2 regions of the Ruegeria alba genome follow, and region 1 is predicted to be linked to the other one. Evidence: riboswitches for the same ligand, from Rfam matches in the RefSeq annotation. Region 1 holds a riboswitch; the other holds the start of a gene.
What was found. A riboswitch is a leader RNA that binds a small molecule or an ion and turns the genes downstream of it on or off. The one in region 1 is predicted to bind cobalamin.

Region 1 (11,320 bases):
CCGCTCGGCAGCGGGTTTGGCCGCCAGCCGCAGCCAGCCCGACACCCGGTTCACCACCGCCTCGATCCGGTCGGGTTCTGGGCGGTGCGCGAAACGGGAATACTCCAACTCCGGGTCGCGTTTGCCCGGCTCCTTGAACGAGATCAGGCCTGCGTCGATGCGCCCGTCGACCTCGGGCAGGACCACATGCATGGCCAGATCTGCAGGCGACAGACCACGCTCGGCCTCGGCCCAGGCCTTGCGGCGCGAGGTGGCCAGCGCCACCTGGAACACCGGTACACCGGCGGCATCAAGCGGCGAGGCGCCATTGGCGCCCTTGCCGGAGAAAGAGGTGGCATTGACGATGGCCGCCGGGGCCAGCCCCTGCATCTGCCCGGCAATCCAGTCGGCAGCGGCGGGCGCCTTCAGTGAGGGCGCGAACATGCCCATCGCCTGAAACCCACGCGCGCGAAAGGCGCGGATCAGCGCCGCGACCGAGGCCGTGTCGGCCGAAGTCAGGTAGGCGCGGTAAAAGGTCACCAGAATGCGCGGGGCGTCGCCCTCGAACACGGTCTCGGGGGCGATCACGCCGCGCTCGGGGCACCAGAACCCGCATTCGGGTAGTATCTTTGACCCGACCACTGGCCCGGCATAAAGCCCGGTCGCCAGAGCCATCTGTGCCAGTGCCGCCTGCGCCGCCACCTCGCCGCCGGTATCGCACAGATGTTGCAGCCTCCGCAGGGTGGACACTGGCAGGGTGGAAAAGGCGTCAAGGCGCGTATCCTCGCGCCCGTCCGCCGGCAACACCGCCAGCGCCAGCCCCTTTTCCTGCGCCAGCGCCAGCACCTGTTGCAGCCCATAGGCCCAATAGGGCACCCCGCCGATCAGCCGGATCAGAATGCCCTTGGCCCCTGACAAGGTATTTTCCACATAGGTATCGACCGACAGAGGATGCTTGAGTGCCGTCAGGTTGGCCAGTCGTAGGGTGGGCATTCTGCCCACCGTCCCGCCGCCGCGATGCCAGCCCGCCGCAAAAGCCCCCAGGTCGCTGTCCGAGAACGACAAAACCACCAGATCCGCCGGGCTCTGGCCCAGGTCGGTCGGGGTCTCGGTCTCTTCCAGCCCGTGGCTTTCGCGGAAAACGACATGCATGGCGTGTGCTTACTCCGCAGGCTCGGAAACGCCGGTCAGGATGGCACGGATCGCGATCGGGTCGATGTCGTGATGCTCGGCGATCACCACCATGCGCGAGCGGCGCTCCTCTCCGGGTTGCCACGGACGGTCATACTGGTGGCGCACCCGCGCGCCCACCGCCTGCACCAGCAGGCGCATGGGCTTGCCCGCAACGGCGGCATAGCCCTTGACGCGCAGGATGTTCAACTCGTTGGCCAACCGTTCGATCCGCGCGACCAGCTCCGCCGGGTCGGCCTGTTCGGGCAGTTCCACCACGATGCTTTCGAAATCGTCATGCTCGTGATCGTCATGGCCGTCGTGATGGCTGGGGCGGGCGTCCATGTCGTCCTCGGCGGCGGCGCCAAGGCCCAGGATCACCCGCACATCCACCGCGCCCTCGGCCACCTCGACCACCGGCAGCGGGCGGGGGGCCTCGGCCGCGATCACTTCGCGCGCGCGGGCCACGCCGTCGGGGCCGGCCAGATCGGGCTTGGTCAGCAGGATGATGTCGGCGCAAGAAATCTGATCCTCGAACACCTCGGACAGGGGCGTTTCATGGTCGATCGAGTCGTCTGCCAGCCGCTGGGCATCCACCGCCGCGACATTGGGCGCGAAGCGGCCTGCCGCCACCGCCTCGGCATCGGCCAGCGCGATGACGCCATCCACGGTGATCTTGGACCGGATATCGGGCCAGTCGAACGCCTTCAAGAGCGGTTTCGGCAGCGCCAGGCCCGAGGTCTCGATCAGGATGTGATCGGGGCGCGGCTCCAGCGCCATCAGCGCCTCGATGGTAGGAATGAAATCATCGGCCACGGTGCAGCAGATGCAGCCATTGGCCAGTTCCATGATGTTTTCCGCCGGGCATTCCGGGATGGCGCAGCTTTTCAGGATCTCGCCATCGACGCCAACATCGCCAAACTCGTTGACCACCACGGCCAGCCGCTTGCCCTGCGGGTTCTGCATCAGGTGGCGGATCAGCGTGGTCTTGCCCGAGCCGAGAAAGCCGGTGATCACGGTAACGGGGAGTTTTTCAAGGGTGCTCATGGCTCAGGCTCCGATCGGGGGGATGCGCGCGGCGCAGTTCTTGCGGAAATGGACGGGACGCTCGCGCCAGGGCACCAGCCCGTCGGCGGTGGCGTGATACTTGGTGACGCCCTCGACGATGGTGGCCACGTCGTCGGCCTCGTTGAGGTTCTCATAAACAAAGGTCCAGCGCGCCGGGCCGCCGCGCAACACGATGGAACAGCCCTGATCGCAATTGGACAGGCATTCGACCGGCCTCACGGTGACCCCTTCGGGCAGTTCGGCCGCGCTCAGCGCGCGGTGCAGCAGGGCGCCGGGGCGCTGGGCATCGTCCTCGACCGGCAAACCGCGGCGGCAGGTGGTGCAGACCAGCAGTTCGACTGGTGCAGCTTCGGTCATGTCTCTCATCCCCCCTCGTCTGGTGCGGGGGACGGGGCTTGCGCGGGCCACGCTCTCGGACATGGACCCGACACCGGAACACCCCGTCCGGTCTTGTCTTCGGGTGCTGGCAGGTCTCCCGGCTTGCGGATGTCAGGGTCTTGCCCTGTCGGGCGTCCCGCCTTCCCGGCCAATCGGCCAGTGGCTTGGGCACCCTCTCCGGTCACGGTCGCGGGGGCGGCTGCGCTTGACGTCCGGCCTTGGGGCCGATCCGCTGGCGCATTCCCTTTTCATCCGGTTTCCCGGACACCAACAGGGCGGACATGCGGCATGGGCAGGGGCCTTGTCAAGCGCGCTTGGCGGTGCGCCTGAGGGGGCAGGGGAAAAGCGACCTCTGACGTTCAGCCAGCGGCATCCGCCGCCAGCCGCGTACGCAGCCAGTCGAGATAGAGCTGTGCCGGGGCCCCGGGCGCGGCGGCGCGTTCAGGCCGAACCAAGTAATGCGCCTGCGAAAAGGGAATCGGCGGTCCCGCCAGCCGAAGCGGAGCCCCCTGGGCGATGGCGCCCTGGGCAAAGCGGGTCAGCACGATGGCCAGCCCGGCACCCGCCATCACCAGTTGCAGCGCCGCGACGGTGGTATCGACTGAATAAAGGCTGCCGCCGGTCGGAGCGGGCAGGCCCTGCGCCGCGAACCAGCGCGGCCAGTTGTCCTCGTAACCCAGGATGTGGATCAACTGGTGCGCCTGTAACGCCGCGAGGGGCTGCTCCGGCGCCCCGGCCCGGACCACCGGCACGATGGTCTCATCGCAGAGCTTCTCGGTCACCAGCCCTGCCCAGTCGCCGCGCCCCAGCCGGATATCCACATCCACGCCGCCCGCCGCCGGACCGTCATCCCAGATGTTCGAAACCAGCCGGACCGGGATGCCGGGATGATCGGTGGCAAAATCAGGCAGGGTGGCGGCCAGCCAGTAGGTCGCCGAGGAGATCGGCGCACGGATGCGCAGGATGCCGCGCCTGGCCGGGCCGAACAGGCTGGAGGTCGACAACGCCACATCCGCCAGCGCCTGCCGCACCGACAGCGCATAGCTGCGCCCCAGCTCGGTCAGGCCCAGCCGCCGGGCGGCGCGCGTGAAGAGCGGCTCGCCCAGTTCCGCCTCGAGCGAACGGATATGCAGGGATACGGCGGTCTGGGTCAGCCCCAATTCGCGCGCGGCCTCGGTGAAGTTCAGATGGCGCGCGGCGGCCTCGAACGTCCGCAGCCAGACCGGGTTGGGCAGGCGGGCCATCTCAGCGTGGCTCGGGACCGAGGATCGGGGCGGGGCCCAGAAAATTCAAATTTTCTGGGACAAAATTTCCGGGGAAATTTTGTCGGCTGCGCTGGTTCGACATCCATCACCAAAAAATTCATGGCATCTTTCGATTTTTTATTCGTTTCTCTTGGCTAAATCCAGCTTTCATACTGCGCGCGAACCATGACCCCGGCAGGACCGGCAAGGGAGGACGCAATGAAAGTAGGCTTTATCGGACTGGGCAATGTGGGTGGCAAGCTCTCGGGCTCGCTCCTGCGCAATGGCATCGACCTGACGGTGCACGATCTCAACCCCGATCTTGTCGCGGGTTTCGTCTCGCGCGGCGCCAAGGCGGCTGAAGGGCCGGCGCAGATGATGCGCGATTGCGACGCGGTGATCACCTGTCTGCCGTCGCCCGCCGCCAGTGCCGCGGTGATGGAGGAGATGTTGCCCGAGGTCGGACCCGGCAAGATCTGGATGGAAATGTCCACCACCGACGAGGCCGAGGTCAAACGGCTGGGTGAACAGGTGATCGCGCGCGGCGGGGCCGCGGTCGACTGCCCGGTCTCGGGGGGCTGTCACCGGGCCGATACCGGCAATATCTCGATTTTCGCGGGCTGCGACCGGGCCACGTTCGAGCGCATCCTGCCCTTTCTGACCGTCATGGGCCGTCGCATCCTGCATACCGGACCGCTGGGCAGCGCCTCGGTCCTGAAGGTGATGACCAACTATCTGGCCACCGCAAACCTGCTGACCTGCTGCGAGGCGCTGGTGACGATGAAGGCCGCCGGCATGGATCTGAACACCACCTACGAGGCGATCAAGATCAGCTCGGGCACCTCCTTCGTGCACGAGACGGAAAGCCAGGTGATCCTGAACGGCAGTCGCGACATCAACTTCACCATGGACCTGGTGAAAAAGGATATCGGCCTGTTTCAGTCGATTGCCGACCGCACCGGCGTACCGCTGGAAATCTCGCCGCTGATGATCAGCATCTTCGAGGACGGGATCGCCCGCTATGGCATGCGGGCCCAGTCCGACGACATCATCCGCCGCCTGGAAGAGGCGACCGGCCTCGACATCACCGCGCCGGGCTTTCCGCCCGAGATGGTGGACGACGAACCCGAAGAGCCGGGGTACGAGGTGGTTCCGCAGGGGCTTGTGCGCGCGGCAGGCTAAGGGGCACGTCCCAAAAGGCACGACGCCGTGCAGGAGCAAGGTCCTGCACGGCGTTTCTTTTCGTTCAGATCTGTTCCACCTTGACGCTGTCGCTCAGCACAAAGGCCAGATGGCCCTTGATCCGCTCCATCGCGGGCAGCGGGTCCTCATAGCTCCAGACCGCGTCCTTGGTCACCGAAGACCGGTTGACGATCGAGTAATAGCTGGCATCGCCCTTGTGCGGGCAATGGGTGGTTTTGTCGCTGCGGTCCAGGAAGGCCATGGCGATATCGGCGCGCGGGAAATAGATCACCGGCGGCAGATCGCCCTCGCTCAGTTCCAGCGCGTTGCTGCTTTCGCCCAGGATGGCGCCGCCCGACCGGACGCTCCATTTGCCCGGCGCCTTGCGGATGGTGATGTGATCGCTCATGTTCCGTTTCCTTCCCCGTATCTCGTATCTCGTATCTCGTATTTTTCGGTCCGGCGGCGAGTGTTGCCCCGCCGGTGTAACAGCCGCGTGTCAAAGCGGCGCGGTTGCGGCATCCAACCACATCCGCGTCTCGGCGCCCAGACGTGGACCGATCTTTGCCGCGACGTCGGCATGATAGGCGTTCAGCCAGTCGCGTTCCTCAACCGTCAGCATCTCCGCGACGATCAGCCGCCGATCAATCGGGACATAGGTCAGGGTGCGCCAATTCAGCATGGCGCGCTCTGCGTCGCCACCGGGCAGGGGGGCGGCCTCTTGCACCACCACCAGGTTCTCGATGCGGATGCCGAATGCGCCCTCGCGATAATATCCCGGCTCGTTCGACAGGATCATGCCCGGTTCCAGCGGCACGTGGCTGACCCGTGCCAGCCGCTGCGGCCCCTCATGCACGCTCAGATACGCACCGACGCCATGCCCGACCCCGTGGTTGAAATCCTGTCCCGCCAGCCACAGAGGCAGCCGCGCCACGCATTCGATATCGCGCCCCGCCAGCCCCACGGGCCAGCGCAGCATGGACATGGCGATCATGCCTTTCAGCACCCGCGTGAAACAGGTTTTCTCCTCGTCCCCCACGGTGCCGATGGCGATGGTGCGGGTGATGTCGGTGGTCCCGTCCAGATACTGGCCGCCGCTGTCCAGCACCAGAAGATGCCCGTCCTCGAGACGGCTGTCGGTCTCCTCGGTCACCCGGTAATGCATGATCGCACCATTGGGCCCGGTGCCCGCGATGGTCTCAAAGCTGATATCCTGGAGCGCGTTGTCACGGCGGCGGCAGGCCTCCAGCTGGCTGACCACCTGCGTTTCAGTCAGGCTGCCGGGCTCTTGCGCATCGAGCCAGGCCAGCAGGTCCACCATCGCGGCCCCGTCGCGCAGATGTGCCTCGGCGGCGCCTGCGATCTCGGCGGCGTTTTTGCGGGCCTTGGGCAGGGCGCAGGGATCCCCCCCCTTGGCCAGCCGGTGTCCCAGCCGATCTGCGACAATCTGCGGTACCGTGCTCAGGTCAACCCGCACCGGACCTGCCAGTGCCTCTACCGCATCAAGAAACGCATCCGGCTCGTACTGCGTCACCATCGGCCCCAGATGCTCCTCCAGACCGGTCAGCTTGGCCGCTGCCATGAACAGGTCGACCCGCCCGTCGTCATGCAGGATGGCAAAGCCATGTGCCACCGGGTTGCGTGGAATATCGGCGCCGCGAATGTTCAACAGCCACATGATCGAATCCGGCAGGGTGATCACAGCCGCCTTCTGGCCGGCGCTGCGCAGGTCCTCGGCCAGCCGCGCCGCCTTGTCGGCGGCGGTTTCACCTGCGAATTCCAGCGGATGCACCTTGACCGGTTCCATCGGTGGGCTGGGTTGATCCGGCCAGATCCGATCCACCAGATTGTCGCAGCGCACCAGTTCGATCCCGCTGCCCTTCAACTCGCTTACCGCGGTGCGGATCTGACCGGCTGCATGCAGCCAGGGATCGAACCCCACACGCCCGCCCTGCGGCAACTGCTTCTTGAGCCAGTCGGTCAGGCTTACATCGGGCCAGGGAACGGGTGTAAAGACATCAGACACCTGCGCCTTGACCTGAGTACGATAGCGCCCGTCGATGAACACGCCCGCCGCATCCTTGAGCGCGGCGCAGAACCCGGCCGAGCCGGTAAAGCCGGTGAGCCAGGCCAGACGCTCGTCATGGGCGGCGACATATTCGCCCTGATGCGCATCCGCGCGCGGCACCAGGAACCCGCTCAGAGCCTCGGCCTCGATTTCGGCGCGCAGGCGCTCCAGCCGCGGTGGCCCCTGTTCCGGGCGGGCGGTCACCTCGAAGCTCTGGTACATGCTGCGCCTCCGTGTTGCTGTTGCCGCGAAAGGTGCGGCGTGGAACCGGAAATGTCCAGCACCTCCGCGACGCTCTTGTGATGCGCGCGACTTGGCCTATCATGCCGGCATGATCCGTTTGCCTGCCCTGATTGTCCTTGCCAGCCTTGCCCTGCCGCTTGCCGCGCAGGAGGAAAAGCGGCCAACACCCGAGATCGCCCGCCGCAATGCGGCCGATGCCATCGGCAAGAAGCTTGCAAACCCGGCAAATCCCGGACAGGCGCGGGTCTCGCGGCTTGTCAAGCAAGGCGATACGATCAAGCTTTGCGCCACGTCGGATGCCCGCAATGCCCGAGGTACCTATATCGGTCGCGACTATTGGGAGGTCACGCTCAGCGCGGATGGCGAGACCGTATTGAGGACCCGGAACGTTACCGGCCTGTTGTCCCACTGTTATGGGGCCGATTACAAACCCTTCAGGGAAATGCTGGGCGAGTGACCCCTTGGGCGGGCGACCGTTCCCGTTCCCCAAGGAAACCCAACAAGGTCGATTGATATTCGTCCCAGACCGCATTGCCCGGTATCGGGATGTGGTTGGCGGTTTCCAGCACCATCAGTTCGGCCCCTGGAATGCCAGCCGCCAGTTTCTGTGCCTCGGACAGCGGATGCACATTGTCATGCCGGGCATGGATGATCAGGGTCGGGCATCGCACCTGGGGCAACAGCGGCAACAGCGAGACATCGTGGATCGCCGCCCGAACCTTCAGCATGGTCTCGCGCGACGAAGCATTGATCATGTTGCGCGCCATGTCGTGGATCGCCTCCAGCGGACCTTCGGGAAAATAGCTCAGCATCATCGCCGAGACGAAACTGATCTCCTGCGCGGTCCAGCCCTCGGTGACCAGCGAATGCATCACGTCGGCCTTCAGGTCGGGGTTTCGCCTCCCGCGCCCTTCGGCATAGCCGCCGACAATGGCCAGGCGGCTGACCCGCTCGGGGTACTTGACCGCAAAGCGCAGCGCCGACAGAACGCCGCCGGATTCGCTGTAGAGCGCGAACCGTTCGAACCCCGCCGCATCCGCTGCCAGCTTCAGGTTCTCGGCCAGGGTATCGAACGAGAATTCCTCCAGCGCCCGGTCCGACCGCCCGAACCCGATCGGATCGAACCGCAACAGGCTGTGGCGCTCGGCAATTGCATCGAACATCGCCCGTTCCGAGGGCGTGTTCCACTCTGCTTCCAGATCGGTGGTGTTGTAGCCGCCGCGCACCACCGGTGGGCCGGCTCCGATGACGGCATATGCCAGCGACTTCCCCTCCGCCGTGCGTGTGTACCGGATGCGCTGCACCATGTGGGCAGGCCGGAGCAGGGCAGGCGGCGTGTCCGCCGTCACCTCGGCTACGAATTTCAGCCCCCGCCGGGTGACCGTCTGAATGATCCGTTGCGCCTTGCCATCGTCACCCACCGCCTTGCGTGCCGCCGCGATGCGGGCGCTGATCGCGCTTTCCGAAACGATGCGCCCGTTCCAGACCTCGGCCAGGATTTCATCTCGGGTCACCAGCCGTCCGGGATTGCGCGCCAGCAGGTGTAACAGGTCGAATACCTGCGGCTCGACGGCAATCTCCTCGGCGTCCCGAACCAGCGTCAACTCGTCGGTATCCAGCAGGCAGTTGGCAAAAGCATAGCGCATGGCGGTCTAGCCCACCCCCGCCGCAAGGAACCGGGTCAGCGTTTCCAGGTAGGTGTCATAGGCCGCATTGCCCTGCCAGGGAATGTGATTGGCGCAGTCGAGCACCACCATTTCCGCATCCGCGATGCCAGCGGCCAGCTTGCGGGCCTCGGAGAGTGGATGAACCGCATCGTGGCGGGAATGCAGGATCAGCGTCGGACAAGTGATCCGTGACAGGAAGTCCAGGCTCGAATGATGATTGATCACGTGGCGGTGGCGCAGGTCATGTTCTCTGGTCGCCGAATCCAGCATCATCCGGGCATAGGCCCGGACGGAGTCCAGTGGCCCTTCGGGCTGATATGCCAGCAGGAAGGCTTCGAAAAAGGTGCTATCCGACCGCGACCGCGCGGTTTGCAACATGGCTTGCAAGGGTTCGGCCTCCTTGCCATCCGCATTGTCGCGCACCGCGCGCCCTTCGGCATAGGCGCCCATCATGGCCAGACGTGTTACGCGTTCAGGGTGATGCGCTGCGATGTAAAGGCCCTGAGCACAACCACCGGATTGGGAATAGAGCGCGAACCGGTCGAGCCCCAGCGCGTCGGCAAGGCACAGGACATCTTCGGCCTGCTCATCAATCGTGGAACGATCGGACCGGGGGTCGGATTGCCCCGAACCAATGGCGTCGAACCGGATCAGCGCGTTTTGGCGTGACAAGGCTTCGAAGCGATGACGTTCGAAAGGCAGCCGCCACTCCGCGGCAATATCCGAACGTGTTTGGCCGAGCAGGATCACAGGAGGGCCGGGACCCGAAACCGAATAGGCCATGGAATGTCCGGTGGGCAGAATGATGTAACGAATGCGTGGCTCGTCTGTCCTGTCCCCGGTCGCCATGGGGGCGGTCTCGTGGGTTCGTTCCGTGACCTCGGTCACCATCTGCAACCCCCGCCGGGCGATTGTACGGATGACCCGCTGTGCCTTGCCGTCGTCGCCTACGGCTTTGCGCGCGGCGGCGATGCGGGCGCTGACGGCGCTTTCCGAGACGATGCGCCCGTTCCAGACCTCGGCCAGGATTTCGTCACGGGTGACCAGCTGCCCGGCATTGCGTGCCAGCAGGTGTAGCAGGTCGAATACCTGCGGCTCGACGGCAACCGGCGCATCGCCCCGCATCAAGACATGCCGCCCGGTATCCAGAACGCAATCGCGAAACACATAGCGCATGGTGAATTAACACCCCGCTTTCGGTGTTTCGGCAAGCCCCAAGCAAAAAATAAGGATTCAGGCAGGGGTTTCCCAAGGCTGTCTGAAAGCGCCGCGCGCCCGATGCTGCCATGCTGGGAACACAACAAGGAGACCTGACATGATCCTGCATACCGATACCGCGCTTCTCAGCCACCGCCCTGTCCATCTGCAACCGCCGAGTGAGGAAGAAAGGACGGCCGCCCGATACGTGACACCGCGTCGGACCGCAAAAGCTTGGCGGGCAGGACGGATCGCCCGACTGTTCGCCTTTCGGCGTCTTGTCAGCCTGTCTTGACGGGCTGAGGGGGGAGACGGACCCTGTGCTTCTTTCTGGTCGGAAATACTCCCGCCGGAGGCGCCCGGAAGCAAGACAGGCGCCACCGATCCGGGTCAGCTGGCGCGTTTCATGCCCATCACCCGCGCGCGGGCGCGCGGGTCGCTGTCGAACAGCGCCGCCAGCTGCTCGGTCATGGCACCGGCCAGCTGCTCGACATCGGTGATCGTCACCGCGCGCTGGTAATAGCGGGTCACGTCATGGCCGATACCGATGGCCAGCAGTTCGACCTGCTTGCGCTTTTCCACCATGGCGATCACGTCGCGCAGGTGTTTTTCCAGGTAATTCGCCGGGTTCACACTCAGGGTGGAATCGTCCACCGGCGCCCCGTCCGAGATCACCATCAGGATCTTGCGCTGCTCGCGGCGGCCCAGCATCCGGCGATGCGCCCATTCCAGCGCCTCGCCGTCGATGTTTTCCTTCAAGAGGCCCTCTTTCATCATCAGGCCCAGGTTCTGCCGTGTGCGCCGCATCGGCGCGTCGGCGGCCTTGTAGATGATGTGGCGCAGGTCATTGAGGCGACCGGGCTGCTGCGGGCGGCCTTCGTTCAGCCAGGCCTCGCGCGCCAGCCCGCCCTTCCAGGCGCGGGTGGTAAAGCCCAGGATCTCGACCTTGACGTTGCAGCGTTCCAGCGTGCGCGCCAGCACATCGGCGCAGATCGCCGCGATCGAAATCGGGCGTCCCCGCATCGAGCCCGAGTTATCCAAGAGCAGCGTCACCACCGTATCACGGAACTCGGTATCCTTCTCCACCTTGAACGACAGCGGCGTGGTCGGGTTGGCCACAACCC
Region 2 (11,320 bases), on a different contig from region 1:
CGACCAAAGATCGCTTGATCCGCACCGCCGCCCAGCTGTTCCAGCGCCGGGGGTATCACGGTGTTGGATTGTCCGAGCTGCTGGCCGAGGCAGAGGCGCCCAAGGGCTCGCTCTATCACCACTTTCCCAATGGGAAATCCGACCTGGCGCTGGCCTCGGCCACCTGGGCCTCGGACCAGATGCTGCGGCTGATCGCGGCCTCGTTCGAACCAGCCGAGAGCTTTCATGCCGGGATGGAGGCTCTGTGCGGCAAGGTCGCGAAACTATTCGACAAATCGGGCCAGTGGGATGGCTGCCCGATCTCGTCGACCCTGTTCGAAGGGCCGGACAACGCCGCGTTTCGCGCCCATGCCCGCCACCTGTTCGAAGGCTGGATCACCGAGGGCGCGCATCACGCCAGGCGCTTTGGGCTGGCCGATCCGCAAAAGACCGCCGAGACCATGTTCATCCTGCTGCAAGGCGGCTGGATGCTGGCCCGTGCCCGGCAGTCCTCGGACGTGCTGCGCCGTCTGCCCGAGATGCTGCCGCGCGCGGATTAGAGCCGGTTGGTGCTGAACGTGTCGCAGCTTGCGACCCGGCCACTATCAAAGCCGCGTTCGAACCAGGCCGCCCGCTGCGCCGAAGTGCCGTGGGTGAATGTATGCGGTTGCGGCACCCGGCCCGCCTGCCGTTGCAGCCGGTCGTCGCCGATCATCCGAGCGGCGTTCAACGCCTCTTCCAGATCACCGCGTTCCATCAGACCCCGGACCGAGCGCGCCCAGACCCCGGACAGGCAATCGGCCTGCAATTCCAGCCGCACAGTCAGGGCGTTGGCCTCGACCTGCGAGGATTGCCGGCGCGCCTGATCCACCTGGCCCAGAATGCCCAGCTGATTCTGCACGTGATGGGCCACCTCGTGTGCGATCACATAGGCGGCGGCAAAATCGCCACCCGCCTGCAAGCGCCGCGCCAGCGTGGCAAAGAAATCTGTGTCCAGATAGGCCTTCTGGTCGGCCGGGCAGTAGAAGGGCCCGGTCGCGCCCGAGGCGCCGCCGCAGGCGCTGGATGTCACCTGAGAGAACAGCACCAGCGTCGGCGGGATGTAGTCGCGGCCAAGCTGGTCGCGGAACACCGTGCCCCAGACATCCTCGGTTGTGGCCAATACGCGCGAGACGAATTCGCCCGCCTGCCGCTCTTCGGCGGTCAGTTCCTTGGGTGTGCTCTGGCTCGGGCCCGGCTGTTCGGTCAGGAACGGGGTGACGTCGATGCCGGTAAAGGCGCTGATCACCAACAGCAGCAGCACCCCGCCGATACCCAGCCCACGCCCGCCGATGGCTATGCCACCGCGGCCGCGCTGCGCGCGGCGATCCTCGACATTCTTGCTGCCGCGCACCCCTCTCAACCGCATAACGGCACCCTTTTTCAGCCTGACTACTCGATACCCATACTAGCATCCCGCCACATGGGGAAAAATCCGGCAGAAACACCCGGCTTGACTTCGGCCCGCATCACCCGCTACCGCTGAGGCGATGGTTCCCGGTGGCACATGCGCCGGGATGAAAAGGGAACACGGTGCGGCCCTCTGGCGACAGGGGACCAATGCCGAGACTGCCCCCGCAACTGTAAGCGGTGAGCGATGCCGAAATGCCACTGGCCCTCCGGGCCGGGAAGGCCGGCAAAGCCCGGACCCGCAAGTCAGGAGACCTGCCATCGCAACCGTAACTCGAACCCGGGCGGGGTGTCCGGACGGGATGCCTAGGCCCTGATCGGCCGGTCCCCGACACCCTGTTCCGCCGCGCGGAGGGCGCAGGATGATCTGGACTACAAGAACGCATGAATTTGCCGCAACGCTCTGTCGCCGAACCGGCAGGCCCTGCCCGGCGTTGTCGGCATTGGCCGAGAACCTCGCCCGCGCGCTGCGGCAGGCTGAACCGATGACCGATGCAGGTTTCGCGATCGAGGGGCATTGCGAGATGCCCCCGTGTGGAGCAGGTTGCATGGCCCGCTACGCCGCCTCGCACAGCCGGATCCGCGTGTTCTGCGGCGTCGACGAAGACACCGCCCTGTCGCATCTGAATCGCTTTGCCGATGCGCTGATGACACCCGACGGAGCGGGATTTGCCGCCGGGCTGGGCCCGGTACCATGCGCCATGGCCGAGGCCCGCCCCCGCTGCGTCCACTCTGCTGCGACAGCGCAAGCAACGGCCTGAAGGATCAGTCCCGGATAGCACGGCCTGCCAGCGCCCAGTCCATCTGGGCGTCGGTTTCCACCGCACAGGAGCGGACCGACCGCAAATGCGCCAGCGCCGCCTTCGGCTCTTCGCCCGTCTCGATCATCAGGCGCAACGCCGCCATGCCCGACCGGCCACAGCCGCCCTTGCAATGGATCAATACGCGCCCGCCGCCGCGCAGCGCATGCCGGGCCGATTTGCTGATCGCCTTCCAACTGATCTCGGCATCACGGCCAGGCACTCCGAAATCATCGACCGGCAGATGAGCCCAGCGGCAGGCGCGACTCTGGATATCAGCACCAAAATTGCGTGCACCGTGCTGCAACATCTCGACCTCGGTCGTCATCGAGATCACCAGCCCGGGCGCCCAGGACCCGATCAGATCAATATCACTTGAATAGTTGCCAGACAGGCCCGGCAACTGGCAGATCGCCAGCGAGCCTCCCCCAACTTGCAGCGCATAGATCACCAATTGCGCCATCCGCAAAATTCCCTCTCCGATCGAGCCCACATCCAAGGCCGCAACACCTTGCCCAGCCGCAACATGACTCCGAAAGAAGCTTTGTCGCAAGTCACGATGCTGGTGAGTGCGCAAGGATTCGGGGCACAAAAGGGCAACCCGGCAACAGTGAATCCTACGCTTTAGGCCGTTCAGACCCCGCCTGAAGGGCAGCTAAGTTAAAGCTTACCGACAGGCGAGCCAAACCCTTGGCCAGAAATGCACGGAAGGGCCCGGTGCCATGTTTCCTACTTGGTCCCAACCCGGCTAGAGTGCGGGTAGTCTAGACCGGAACTGCAGGCTTTCCGACAGATATGTAAAAGGTATGCGCGCCCATGAATATCCTGTTCATCATGTTTGATCAGCTGCGCTGGGATTACCTCAGCTGTTACGGCCACAAGACCCTGAACACGCCCAATATCGACCAGTTGGCGACACAAGGGGTGCGCTTCGACCGTGCCTATATCCAGTCGCCGATCTGCGGTTCGTCCCGGATGAGCACCTATACCGGGCGCTATGTGCATTCGCACGGAGCCAGCTGGAACGGCATACCGCTCAAGGTGGGCGAGATGACCATGGGCGACCACCTGCGTGCGGCCGGGATGGGCTGCTGGCTGGTGGGCAAGACCCACATGCGCGCGGACGAGGAAGGCATGGCACGGCTGGGGCTTGAGCCGGATTCGCTGATCGGGGCGCGGGTGGCGGAATGCGGGTTCGACGTCTTCGAGCGCGACGATGGCATGCTGCCCGAGGGACCGGATGGCTATTACGACCCCGATGGCGCCAGGGAATACAACAAGTACCTGCGCGCCAAGGGCTATGAGAGCGACAACCCCTGGCACGACTTTGCCAATTCCGGGCTGGATGCCGAGGGCAATGTGCAATCGGGCTGGTTCCTCAAGAACGCGACCCGCCCCGCCAATATCGCCGAAGAGGACAGCGAGACCCCCTATCTGACCACCCGCGCGATGGAATTCATCGAACACCAGACCGGTCCGTGGTGCTGTCACCTGAGCTATATCAAGCCGCACTGGCCCTATATCGTGCCCGAACCCTATGCCAGCATGTATGGCCCCGAACATGTGCAGGACGTGGTGCGCAGCGACAGCGAACGGCAAAACGCCCACCCGCTGTTCAAGGCCTTCATGGACACCAAGGTGGGTGAGGCGTTTTCCCGGCAAGAGGTGCGCGATGCGGTGATCCCCGCCTATATGGGGCTGATCAAACAGGCCGACGACCAGATGGGGCGGCTCTTCACATGGCTCGAGGAGACCGGGCGCATGCAGGACACGATGATTGTCCTGACCTCGGATCATGGCGATTTCCTGGGCGATCACTGGATGGGGGAAAAGACTTTCTTTCACGATGCCGCGACGCGGGTTCCGCTGATCGTCTACGATCCGCGCCCCGAGGCCGACGCGACCCGGGGCAGCGTCTGTGACGCATTGGTCGAAAGCATCGATCTGGCGCCGACATTCGTCGAGGCAGCGGGCGGCAAACCGGCGATGCATATCCTCGAAGGGGAAAGCCTGATCCCGATCCTGCACGGCGCGCGCGACCACACGCTCCGCGATCACGTGATCTGCGAATACGATTTCTCGGCCTCGCCGATTGCGCATCTGAACGACATCTCGGTGCGGCAGGCAGTGATGTTCATGGTGGCGGACAAGGACTGGAAGCTGATCCATTTCGAGGCCGACCCGCGCCCGATGCTGTTCGATCTGAGGAACGACCCGCAGGAACTGGTCGATCTGGGCGGCGACCCGGCCCATGCCGATGTGATAGCCGGGATGTATGACAAGCTGTTCCGCTGGACCCGCCGCCAGTCGCAACGCACCACCCGCAGCGAGGAACAGCTGATCGCCATGCGCACCAAATCCCGCAAACGCGGGATCGTGTTGGGCATCTATGACGAGAACGAAACGCCGCTGGAGCTGACCGTGAAATATCGCGGCCGCAAGGCGCGGCCGTACAAGGACTATCTGAAGGGGTAAGAGCCGCGCAAGCGCCAGACCGCGGGATGGCGATCCTTGGGTTGAGCGGGGCAGTTAATGCCAGCCAAGTCCGGATAACCGTCGAAGGGCGTGCTGGCGGTCCAATATCGCCAGCCCGTGCGGGCGGTCTGGCGATTGCGCGGCAGCCTTAGGCCTTGATTCCGCGCTGGCGCAGGATGACCCCTTTACCTGCTCAACCCCCCATGCAGGTTCGGCATGTCCAGCGCCGTAAACCCGTAGTGGCGTAGCCAGCGCAGGTCGGAATCGAAGAAGGCGCGCAGATCGGGGATGCCGTATTTCAGCATTGCCAGACGGTCGATACCGATGCCGAATGCAAAGCCCTGATAGACATCCGGGTCGATGCCGCCGGCGGCGATCACCTTGGGATGCACCATGCCGGACCCCAAAATCTCCAGCCAGTCGTCACCTTCGCCGATCTTCAGCTGGCCGCCTTCCCAGGAACAGCGGATATCGACCTCGGCCGAGGGTTCGGTGAAGGGGAAATGCGAGGCGCGGAACCGCAGTTCGACATCGTCCACCTCGAAGAACGCCTTGACGAATTCCTCAAGCGTCCATTTCAGGTTCGCCATCGAGATATCGCGGTCCAGCGCCAGGCCTTCGACCTGGTGGAACATCGGCGTGTGGGTCTGGTCGTAATCTGCGCGATAGACACCGCCCGGACAGATCACGCGCAGGGGCGCGCCCATTTTCTCCATCGAGCGGATCTGCACCGGCGAGGTATGGGTACGCAGCACATGCGGCGGGCGATTGTCGCCCTCGGCGCGGTGCATGTAGAACGTGTCCATCTCGGCCCGTGCGGGGTGGTGGCCGGGGATGTTGAGCGCGTCGAAATTGTACCAGTCGGTGTCGATGCGCGGCCCTTCGGCAACAGAGAAGCCCATTTCAGCAAAGATCGCGGTCAGTTCCTCGCGGGCCTGGCTGATCGGGTGCAGCGTGCCCTGGCGGCGGTTGCGCGCGGGCAGTGTCACGTCCAGCCATTCGCTGCGCAGACGCTCGTCAAGCGCGGCATCGGCCAGCGCCGCCTTCTTGGCAGCCAACGCAGAGTTGATCTCGTCTTTCAGCGCGTTCAGTGCCGGGCCCGCGGTCTGGCGTTCCTCGGGCGTCATCTTGCCCAGTTCACGCATTTTCAGCGCCACCTCGCCCTTCTTGCCCACGGCGGCAAGGCGGATCGCTTCGATCGCGGCCTCGTCGGCGGCCTCTGCGATCTGGCCCAGATATTTGGCTTTAAGATCGTCCATGACGGTCCCCTGAATTTGGTCCAGAACCTGCTATCGGCCAATGGGCGCGATTGCAAGACGGGCTGGGTGGTTTGACCCGGCTGTTTCCCGGATGCCGCGCCTGTCTCAGGTCATGCGCCGCATCATCGCCGCCATGGTATAGGCATTGGCATAGCCCAGATCGCGGGCGACCCGGGCGGCGGGCCTGCCCTGGGCCAGCCCTCGCAGCGCCGCCTGACAGCGCAGCCGTTGCGCCCACTTGCCGAAACTCACGCCGGTTTCCATCTGGAAATGTCGGCTGAAGGTGCGGCGGCTCATCCCCGCCTCGGTGGCCCAGCCGTCCAGGTCGCGCGGGCTGGCGGGTGTGGCGATCAGCGCGTCGCAGACCCGGCGCAAACGCGGATCGACGGGGTAAGGCAGTGCCAGGGGCGAGACCGGGGCGGCCAGCAGTTCGATCAGGATAAGCTGGCTCAGATGCAGGGCGCGGGGCGGCATCGGCCAGGGATTGTCCATCTCGCAGAGTGCCGCGATCAGCTGCGCCAGCAGCGGCGACACCGTGACCAGCCGGCATCGGGCCAGCGCATCCGCTCCGGGCAGGCCTGCGCGGACATAGAGCGATTGCAGGCGCACAGCGCCGATCATGCGGATCTCGTGCGGCTGCTCTGCCGGGACGATCAACCCATATCCGGGCGGGATGGCATAGGACATGGCCTCCGTCTCGGCCATCATCAGGCCCGAGACCGCATAGATCAGCTGATGCCGGGGATGCCGATGCCGGACCGAGACATAGCCGTCGCGATAGTCGCGCGCATAGCCGACCACATCATGTGGCAGGGACTGCACACGATCCGCCGAGGAGCCCGGCAATTGGAACTGATCGTCAATTTGGCCCATTTGCTAAATCTTTGGCCACATTCCTCTAAAAGGACAAGCTAGGACAGGGGCAATCTGGAAAGGATCTGCCGATGCGCCCCATAACCGACATGACCGAGCTTGAAACCCTTTACGACGCGGCGGTGCCCGCTTCGCTGACCAAGGTGCGTACAAGGCTGAGCCCGCTCTACCGTCAATGGATCGAGGCCGCACGGTTCTGCGTGCTGTCGACGGTGGGGCCTGAGGGCACCGATGCCAGCCCGCGCGGTGATGACGGCCCGGTGGTGCGCATTGTCGACGATGCCACCCTGTGGCTGCCCGACTGGCGCGGCAACAACCGGATCGACTCCTTGCGCAATATCGTGCGCGACAACCGGGTGAGCCTGATGTTCATGGTGCCCGGCTGTCAGAACGTGGTGCGGGTGAACGGTACCGCCTTTCTGACCCCTGACGCTCAGGCCCGCGCCAGTTTCGAGCGCAAGGGGCGCCAGCCCGCAACGGTCATCGTGATCCAGGTGGGCGAGATGTATTTCCAATGCGCCAAGGCGCTGATGCGCTCGGGCCTCTGGACGCGGGGCGACGAAAGCGGGCTGGTCCCCACGGCGGGACAGTTCCTGCGTGAACAGGACGACGGCTTCGCCGCCGAGGACTATGACGCGGGCTATGCCGAATACGCCAAGTCGCGGATGTGGTGAGCGACTGCGCAGACCAAGAGTTGGAGGGGAGCAAAGACACGCGTCCCAAATGATGCTAGCATCGACCGAGGGCCGGATCTGCCCGTGTCTGTGAATGTGACAAATGGGCAGCCTCTCCATGACGACCGCATCGACCAGACGTCAGGTTCTCGCAGCCATCGGAGGATTGGGGGCGCTCGGCCTTGGGGCACGGGGTGTGCTCGGTCAACCGCAGGGTCGCATTCTGGTTGTCGGCGCCGGGCTGGCGGGCTTGTCGGCGGCCCGCGTCCTGCGCGATGCCGGGCGGAACGTCACTGTTGTCGAGGCGCGATCGCGCATCGGCGGTCGCATTCACACCTCTCGCGTCTGGCCGGATTTGCCGATGGACCTTGGGGCAAGCTGGATTCACGGCCAGCGCGGCAATCCTCTGACCGCCCTGGCGCGCGAGGCGGGGGCACGGGTCGTGGCCACCCGCTACGATGCCGCCATCCTGAAGGATGCAAACGGGCGCGATATCGACCCGGACTTGCGTGGTGCCGAACGCATTCTGCGCGGGGCGCTGGCAGAGGCCGATCGGAAGTCGCGTGACATGTCTGTCCTGGACGCGCTGGAGGCTTCCTCGGGCTGGCGAGGCGCGGATGCGGGGTTGCGCAGGCTTGTACTCTACCTCGTCAATAGCACGCTTGAGCAGGAATATGGCGCCCCCGCCAGGCAGCTTTCAGCCTGGTATGGCCAAGAGGATGCCGAATTCGGGGGACAGGATGCGCTGTTTCCGGGCGGGTTCGACCAGATTGTTGCTTATCTGGCGCGGGGTCTCGATATTCGACTTTCCGCCGAAGTGACCGGGATCGCTCCGGGACACGTGCGCCTTGCGGATGGCGGCCGGATCGACGCCGATGTGATCGTTTGCACGCTGCCGCTGGGCGTGCTGCAATCCGGGCGCATCCGGTTTGCCGAACCACTGGCGCAGGATCGCGTTGCTGCGTCCCGCAGCCTGCGGATGGGTCTTTTGAACAAATGCTGGCTGCGCTTCGATGGCATCCATTGGCCAGACGATGTCGACTGGATCGGCTGGCTTGGCCCCAGGCCCGGCCTATGGGGCGAATGGGTATCGCTTGCCCGGACACTAAGGGCACCTGTCCTGGTGGGTTTCAATGCTGCCGATGCGGCGACCGAAGTGGAAAGCCTGAGCGACCGCGATACCGTCGCGGCCGCTCGGGAGGCGCTCCGCTCGATGTTCGGGTCGGGTTTTCCGGCACCGCGCGCGGCCCAGGCCACAAGGTGGGGGCAGGACAGGCACACGCTCGGCAGCTACAGCTATAATGCCGTAGGTACGCGCCCCTCCACGCGCGCGGAACTGGCAGGACCGGATTGGGACGGAAAAATCTGGTTCGCGGGCGAGGCGACTTCAGCCCGCTATTTCGGCACGGCACATGGCGCCGTTTTGTCGGGCAGGGCGGTGGCCCGAGATATCCTGGCGAAAGATTGATTGTGTCGGCACGACGAGGCTTGTGATCCAGTGTCCAAATCAGGGCGCCCGACCAATGGGGAAGATGCCGAAGGCCCATGCTGGTCTTTGCCATGAAACGAAAAGACCGCCCCGGGGGGCGGCCTTTCCTTCACTGTCTCTCGTCTGATGCGAGGTATCAGGCGGCCAGCGCGGCCTGGGCCTTGGCGACGATGGCGCCAAAGGCTTCGGGCTCGTGCACGGCCAGGTCGGCCAGGACCTTGCGGTCCACTTCGATGCCGGCCAGGTTCAGGCCGTTGATGAAGCGCGAATAGGTCAGCGCCTCGTCGTGGCTGCGCACGGCGGCGTTGATCCGCTGGATCCACAGCGCGCGGAAGTTCCGCTTGCGGGCCTTGCGGTCACGGGTTGCATACTGGTTGGCCTTGTCGACGGCCTGGGTTGCCACCTTGAACGAACTCTTGCGGCGGCCATAGTACCCTTTGGCGGCCTTGAGGACTTTCTTGTGACGGGCGTGGGTTACGGTTCCACCTTTAACGCGGGACATCTCTCAAATCTCCTCTTAGCGGTCGTAGGGCATGTAGCCCTTGACGATCTTGGCGTCGGGGGCGGACAGGGTGGTGGTGCCACGGGCGTCGCGGATGAACTTGGTCGTGCGCTTGATCATGCCGTGGCGTTTGCCGGCCTGACCTGCCTTGACCTTACCCGTTGCGGTCACCTTGAAGCGCTTCTTGGCGCTCGATTTGGTCTTCATCTTGGGCATTTCCGTCTCCTTTTTGGGTTCGGTTTGCGCGCGACTCGGCATGCCACACCGGCCGGTCGCGCGAATAGAGGCGCCGTTTACGCAGAAAGCGCGTCCGAGGCAAGCGGTTTTTCCCGGGTTTCAGGAGATGAAACGGGCCAGAACCGAAAAGAACACCTCTGGGATCTCGGCCAGGGAATAGCCGCCCGGTTTGGTCCGAACGGCATGGACCGCCATGCCCCCGGCAATGATCAGGGTGACAAAGGCGGCGATCGGGCGGCGGGCCTCGCTGTAGGCCGAAACCATGGCCGGAATCGACAATGCGGCAACGACCATGCTTATCACCAGGATCAGATCGGCGTCCATGTCGGGCCCTCCTCCTTGCGGTGCAAGCTTAGCCCGGGTCGGTGTTATAGATCAAACGTTCGTCACAGGGGGCAACCCGAAGGATGTTGGTGGTACCCGGTACGTTGAAGGGCACGCCGGCGGTCACCACGATCTGATCGGTCTCCATGGCGAAACCACCTGCGCGCGCGGCGCGCGCGGCATTCACCACGGCGCCCTTGAACCGCTCCAGTTCCGGGGTAATCACGCAGTGGCATCCCCAGCTGAGGCAAAGCCGCCGGGCGGTTGCCAAAAGCGAGGTCATGGCGATGATCGGTACTCCCGGGCGTTCGCGCGCGGTCAGCAGGGCGGTGGTGCCCGATTGGGTAAAGCAGCAGATCGCCTTGATATCGGTCTTTTCCGCGATCTCGCGGGCGGCGGCGACGATCCCGTCGGCAATTGTGCTGCCCTTGGCGGTGCGTGAGGCGGCGATGATCTGGCTATAGGTGGGGTCTGCCTCGACCTCGATGGCGACCTTGTCCATGGTCTGCACCGCCTCGATCGGATACTGACCGGCCGCGGACTCGGCGCTGAGCATGATGGCGTCGGTGCCCTCGTAAATGGCGGTGGCCACGTCGGACACCTCGGCCCGGGTGGGCATCGGGCTTTCGATCATGCTTTCCAGCATCTGGGTGGCCACGATCACCGGTTTGGCGGCGGCGCGGCAGCGGCGCACCAACCGTTTCTGGATGGGCGGTACCGCCGCGACAGGCAGTTCCACGCCGAGATCGCCGCGCGCCACCATGATCCCGTCCGAAGCATCCAAAATGGCATCGAATTCCTCGACCGCGGCGGGTTTTTCGATCTTCGACAGGATCGCGGCGCGTCCATCGGCCAGGCTGCGCGCCTCGAACACATCGCGTGCGCGTTGGACAAAGCTGAGCGCCAGCCAGTCAACGCCCAACTGGCAGGCAAATTCCAGGTCGCCACGGTCCTTTTCCGACAGTGCCGCCAAGGGCAGGACGACGTCGGGCACGTTGACCCCCTTGCGGTTCGAGATGGTGCCGCCGGTGATTACGGTGCAATCGGCGAAGTCGGGGCCGCAATCGGTCACTTTCAGCCGGATCTTGCCATCGTTGACCAGCAGATGCGCGCCGGGTTCCAGCGCCTGGAAAATCTCGGGATGCGGCAGGCAGACACGTTTGGCATCGCCCGGCGCGGGGTCCAGATCAAGCCGGAACGCCGCGCCCTCAGCCAGGTCCTCGGCGTCGTTGGCAAAGGTTCCAACCCGCAACTTGGGG

Region 2: it holds a riboswitch for cobalamin, as region 1 does, so the genes downstream of both, MB818_RS17295 (hypothetical protein) here and MB818_RS06365 (DUF1636 family protein) in region 1, are expected to answer to the same signal.

Annotation. Positions count from the first base shown of each region.
Region 1 is NZ_JAKOEM010000003.1:144,797-156,116, reverse strand. Features, by position in the region: gene cobN (cobaltochelatase subunit CobN) at 1-1,131, opposite strand, end outside; gene cobW (cobalamin biosynthesis protein CobW) at 1,141-2,196, opposite strand; gene MB818_RS06365 (DUF1636 family protein) at 2,200-2,574, opposite strand; cobalamin riboswitch at 2,666-2,882, opposite strand; gene MB818_RS06360 (LysR substrate-binding domain-containing protein) at 2,955-3,839, opposite strand; gene MB818_RS06355 (NAD(P)-dependent oxidoreductase) at 4,059-5,021, shown strand; gene MB818_RS06350 (DUF427 domain-containing protein) at 5,086-5,430, opposite strand; gene MB818_RS06345 (aminopeptidase P family protein) at 5,521-7,311, opposite strand; gene MB818_RS06340 (hypothetical protein) at 7,421-7,789, shown strand; gene MB818_RS06335 (alpha/beta hydrolase) at 7,767-8,978, opposite strand; gene MB818_RS06330 (alpha/beta hydrolase) at 8,985-10,175, opposite strand; gene cobT (cobaltochelatase subunit CobT) at 10,587-11,320, opposite strand, start outside.
Region 2 is NZ_JAKOEM010000019.1:21,403-32,722, reverse strand. Features, by position in the region: gene MB818_RS17305 (TetR/AcrR family transcriptional regulator) at 1-539, shown strand, start outside; gene ypfJ (KPN_02809 family neutral zinc metallopeptidase) at 536-1,387, opposite strand; cobalamin riboswitch at 1,493-1,705, shown strand; gene MB818_RS17295 (hypothetical protein) at 1,791-2,189, shown strand; gene MB818_RS17290 (protein-tyrosine phosphatase family protein) at 2,194-2,691, opposite strand; gene MB818_RS17285 (sulfatase-like hydrolase/transferase) at 3,045-4,703, shown strand; gene pheS (phenylalanine--tRNA ligase subunit alpha) at 4,889-5,962, opposite strand; gene MB818_RS17275 (AraC family transcriptional regulator) at 6,068-6,835, opposite strand; gene MB818_RS17270 (pyridoxamine 5'-phosphate oxidase family protein) at 6,907-7,509, shown strand; gene MB818_RS17265 (flavin monoamine oxidase family protein) at 7,628-8,977, shown strand; gene rplT (50S ribosomal protein L20) at 9,135-9,500, opposite strand; gene rpmI (50S ribosomal protein L35) at 9,516-9,716, opposite strand; gene MB818_RS17250 (hypothetical protein) at 9,837-10,061, opposite strand; gene pyk (pyruvate kinase) at 10,090-11,320, opposite strand, start outside.